DNA from 2 places in the Chromobacterium sp. HL1 genome. Region 1 is predicted to be linked to the other one. Evidence: predicted binding sites of a transcription regulator. Region 1 holds the regulator's gene; the other holds the start of a gene.
The links. Region 1 encodes sigma-54, which starts transcription at its own class of promoters, with help from an activator protein. Its sites were predicted from a motif close to CTGGCACGCTTCATGCTT; they were not measured.

Region 1 (2,450 bases):
CCAAGAGGCCGACTTGCTCGAACACGCGCTTCTTGCTGGCGACGTCCAGATCCAGCAGGACGTGTTCGGGTGTCAGGATTTTGCCGATGAGGTTCATATTGGATTATGCATGCGGCTGAGAAAAACCCGGCAATTCTACGTTGCCTTGATAGTACTGAAAACGGGCAAGTGCAAAGAAAAGCGGGAACCCGCAGGCCCCCGCCTTCCAATTCAAGGGATTACAGGCTGGCTTCAGGCGCCGGAGCACGGTGTTCAGACTGCTTTTCCTTGTGTTTCAGCACTTGACGGTCCAGCTTGTCGATCAACAGATCGATGGCGGCGTACATATCGGATTCGGTGGCTTCCACGTGGATGTCCTTGCCGGACAGATGCACGTTGACTTCGGCCTTTTGCACCAGTTTATCAACAGACAGAGTAACGGAAATGTCGATCACATGGTCGACATGTCGAGTAACGCGCTCCATTTTGGTTTCAACGTATTCGCGCAGGGCGGGAGTTACTTCCAGATGCAGTCCAGTTACTTTGAGGTTCATACCCTAGCTCCTTCTGGTGTTGACAGTCCGGTCGGGTCGGCCGGATCGCTGTATTCCGCCGCCTGGGTCACAGCGTCTTGCGCTGGTTGACCGGCGGTATCTGCATGGCTTCACGATACTTGGCTATCGTGCGTCTGGCAACTTGTATTCCCTGTTTGGCCAGCGCTTCGACCAGGGCGCTGTCGGACAGCGGTTTGCTCGGCGATTCGGCGTCGATCAGGCTGCGGATGTGGGCCTTGATCGCGGTGGCGGAGCACTCGCCGCCGCTGTCGGTTTCCAGCGCGCTGCCGAAGAAATACTTGAGCTCGAACAGGCCGCGCGGGCAGAGCAGGTATTTCTGGGTGGTGACCCGGGACACCGTGGATTCATGCAGGCCCAGCTCGTCCGCGATGTCGCGCAGAATCAGCGGGCGCATGGCCACTTCGCCGTGTTCAAAGAACGATTGCTGCCGTTCAACGATAGCTTCCGCCACTTTCAGGATAGTGTCAAATCGCTGCTGGATGTTCTTCACCAGCCATTTGGCCTCCTGCAGCCGCGAGGACATTTCGCCGTTGCCGCCGCGGTTTTCCGCCAGCAGCCGCGCGTACATCTGGTTGACGCGCAAGCGAGGCACGGCGCCGCCGTTGAGGGCGGCCACCCAGCGTCCCTTGCGTTTTCTGACCGAGACGTCGGGGATCACGTACTGGGTGTCGCTGGCGCCGAAACCGGCGGTGGGGCGGGGGTTGAGGCGGGCGATCAGCGCCTGGGCGGCGCGCAGCGCGGCGTCGTCCACGCCCAGCTGTTTTTTCAGCCGGGTGTAGTCGCGGTTGCCCAGCAAGGCCAGGTGGTCGCGGACGATGGCCAGCGCCAGGCCGCGCTGCGGCTCGTCCGGGTCCAGCCGCTGCAATTGCAGCGCCAGCGCTTCCGGCAAGGAGCGCGCGCCGACGCCGGGCGGGTCGAACTGCTGCAGCAGGCGCAGGCCTATCATCAGTTCGTCGGCCTCGATTTCCAGTTCCAGCGGCAGGTGGCTGGCGATGTCTTCCAGCGTCTGGCCCAGATAGCCGTCGTCGTCCAGCTCTTCAATCAGCAGCTGGACGATGGCCTGATCGCGCGTAGGCAGCGCCACTTCGCCCAACTGCGCCAGCAGGTGCTCGCGCAGGCTGATAGGACAGGGCACGTTCAGCATCGGGTCCAGCTCGTCGTCGCCGTCGCCGCGGCGTCCGCCGCTGCCCCAGTCGCTCAGTTCGCCGGTCTCCGCGCCGCGTTCGCCGTCGTCGCCGGAGGCGTCGTCGCGGCTTTCCGCCGGGGCCTCCGGTTCCTGGGCGGCGGCGTCCGGCGCTTCGCCCTGCGGCGCTTCGTCGCCGCGCTCCAGCAAGGGATTGTCCAGCAAGAAGCGCTCGACTTCGGTCTGCAGGTCGAGGGTGGACATCTGCAGCAGCTTGATCGATTGCTGCAGCTGCGGCGTCAGGGTCAGCTGCTGCGATACCTTGAGCTGAAGTGTCTGTTTCATCGCTTACAGGTGGAAGTGTTCGCCAAGGTAAACTTCGCGCACCTTCTCGTTGTTGACCAGTTCTTCCGGCTCGCCGGAGGCGAGCACCGAGCCTTCGCTGATGATGTAGGCGCGGTCGCAGATGCGCAGGGTTTCACGCACATTGTGGTCGGTGATCAGCACGCCGATGCCGCGTTCCTTCAGGAAGGAGATGATTTTCTGGATGTCGATCACCGCGATCGGATCGACGCCGGCGAAGGGTTCGTCCAGCAGGATGAAGCGCGGCCGGGTGGCCAGCACGCGGGCGATCTCCACGCGGCGGCGTTCGCCGCCGGACAGCGACAGCGCGCTGCTGTCGCGCAGGTGGCCGATATTGAGGTCGTCCAGCAGCAGGTCCAGTTCCTTGTCCAGTTCCTTGCCTTTGAGGCCGGACACTTCCAGGATGGCGG
Region 2 (2,450 bases), 570 kb from region 1:
GAGAGCGGCAGGAAGCCGCCGGTAATGCCTTTGGACAGGCAGAGAAAGTCCGGCGTGATGTCGGCTTGCTGATAGGCGAACAGACTGCCAGTCCGGCCAAAGCCGACGGCGATTTCATCGGCGATCAAGTGCACCTGATATTGGTCGCACAGCCGGCGCAGCTCGCTCAGATACAGCGGATCGTACATCGCCATCCCGGCCGCGCCTTGAACCAAGGGCTCCACGATGACGGCGGCCACTTCCCCCGCGTGTTTGGCCAGCAGGCTTTCCAGCGCTTGGATCGCTCTGAGCGCGGCATCGGCCGCGCTTTCTCCGTGCTGCGCGCGGCGGGCGTCCGGAGACGGCGCGCGCAGGCCCGGCTTCAGCAAGCCTGCATAGGTGTTGGAAAACAAGGGAACGTCGGTCACGGCCAGGGCGCCGACGGTTTCGCCGTGGTAACTGTTTTCCAGACTGATGAAACGTGTTTTGTCCGCTTGCCCCTGGTTGCGCCAATAGTGGAAGCTCATCTTGAGCGCAATTTCCGTGGCGCTGGCGCCGTCGGATCCATAGAACACGTGGGCCAGGCCGCTGAGCTTGGCCAGACGTTCCGACAGCTCCACCACGGGCTGATGCGTAAAGCCTGCCAACATCACGTGCTCGAGCTTGTCCAGCTGATCCTTGATCGCCTGCTTGATCCGAGGCTGGCCATGGCCAAACAGATTGACCCACCAGGAGCTGACCCCGTCCAGATAGCGCTTGCCGTCGAAGTCGCTCAGCCAGACGCCGTCGGCGCTGGCGATGGGCACGATGGGCAAAGCCTCATGACGTTTCATCTGGGTGCAGGGGTGCCAGACGGTGTTGAAGCTGCGCTGCAGCCAAGTTTGGTTATTCATTTCTAGATCAATATTTTGATGATGGACGCAATCCTAACATAGGGGTATCTGTAGCCTAGGAGATGTGACAAAAATAGTCACATGTTGGCGTAAATTGAAAATGGAGCTGTTAGTTAGCGCCAATTGTAGCAAGGAATTTGCTTATGGCATGCTTTCTGCTAGGTTTAGTTGGGTAGTTCTGTGCAGCAAGCTTGCTTGAAGGTACAGACTCTTACTGAAAGCTCATGGAGATTGCAATGAATAGACTGAATCAGCAAGGTTTTACCCTGATTGAACTGATGATCGTTGTCGCAATCATTGGTATTTTGGCTGCTATCGCGATACCTGCCTATCAAAACTATACGATTCGTGCTCGTGTTACTGAGGGCCTGACTCTCGCTTCGGCCGCAAAACTGGCTGTTGCTGAGAACGCTTCTAATGGTTCGGCTTTTGGCAGTGGCTATACTTCTGTATCTGGTGCAAAGAGTGTCAATACAATTAATATTGATGTGACGACAGGGCGTATTGATATTGCCTATAACACGAATGTGGCAGCTTCTGGCTCTAATACTCTTTCACTTGTTCCTACTTCTAGTGGTAGTGCTCTGGCAGGTACTGCCACAGGTAGTACGGTTCCAAGCTCTCCAATTATTTGGACTTGTTATGCTTCTGGTAAAACAAGTGCGCCGGCCGCGGCTACTCTATCCGCTAGCTATTCGCCTCCAGAATGTCGTTAATTTATAATTAAATTTCCGGACAGCTTTGCTGTCCGTTTTTATTTGATATGGCGCATGGGATGAGGCATAAATACGCAAGCTTGTTCTTAGTGTTTTCAGTGGTTTTGCCATTTTTTAATGCATGGCATTTTTCAGTATCTCCTGACTGGCTAACTAATGCATCCTGCTTGTTTTTGATTGGTCTGTTTTTTTTGCTTAGCGATGTTGATTTAAAAGAAAATAGGCTTTCTGTTGCTTTTGGGGTGTGTTGTGCTTTTTCTGTATTGCTTTTGTTTAGCGTTAATGAGGTTGTTCCGTTATTCTCCGCAATGTTTTTTGTTTTTGCTTGGCTTGCTCTGGTTGTGAGTGGCTATGGGACTGCGGCTAGAGGTGAATTGGTAAGTCTGCTTGCATTCGCAATATTTTTAGCGTCACTTTTACAGGCTATTATAGGGCTTTCTCAAGTGTTAGGAGTTGCCTGGTATTTTAAAGGTTTATTTCTGTTTAGCTCGCTAGGTCAGCCTGAAGCTATGGGGAATTTTGGGCAAAGAAATCAGTTTGCACAGTTTTTATGCTGGGGGATGGCTGCGGCAAGCTATCTGTTTGGGGTAAAGGCCTTGCGAATTTATTTCTTTGTCCCCGCAACTGTATGCTTGGCACTTCTTGTTACATGGAGTGGAGCTAGACTTCCACTGCTTTATGCCACTGGGTTTATAATTCTTGTGTATTTTTGGTTAAAGAGTAATAGGGGGAGTGTAAGTGTAAGGCGGATGTGTTGTGGACTGGTTTTTGTTGTTTTGTTGATATTTGTATTTCAGGTTCTTAATCATGGTATTTTAGAATTGTTACAGAGTATTGGGTTGCCTATTAATGTGAATAGTGG

Region 2: AB1Z25_RS01180 (pilin) is a predicted target of sigma-54. The motif match lies at 1,016-1,033, and genes of this name have one in related genera.

The regions. Positions count from the first base shown of each region.
Region 1 covers NZ_CP162399.1:807,315-809,764, forward strand. Annotated here, with positions in the region: gene ptsN (PTS IIA-like nitrogen regulatory protein PtsN) at 1-97, opposite strand, end outside; gene hpf (ribosome hibernation-promoting factor, HPF/YfiA family) at 219-533, opposite strand; gene AB1Z25_RS03715 (RNA polymerase factor sigma-54) at 601-2,022, opposite strand; gene lptB (LPS export ABC transporter ATP-binding protein) at 2,026-2,450, opposite strand, start outside.
Region 2 covers NZ_CP162399.1:238,871-241,320, forward strand. Annotated here, with positions in the region: gene AB1Z25_RS01175 (adenosylmethionine--8-amino-7-oxononanoate transaminase) at 1-872, opposite strand, end outside; gene AB1Z25_RS01180 (pilin) at 1,118-1,588, shown strand; gene AB1Z25_RS01185 (PglL family O-oligosaccharyltransferase) at 1,648-2,450, shown strand, end outside.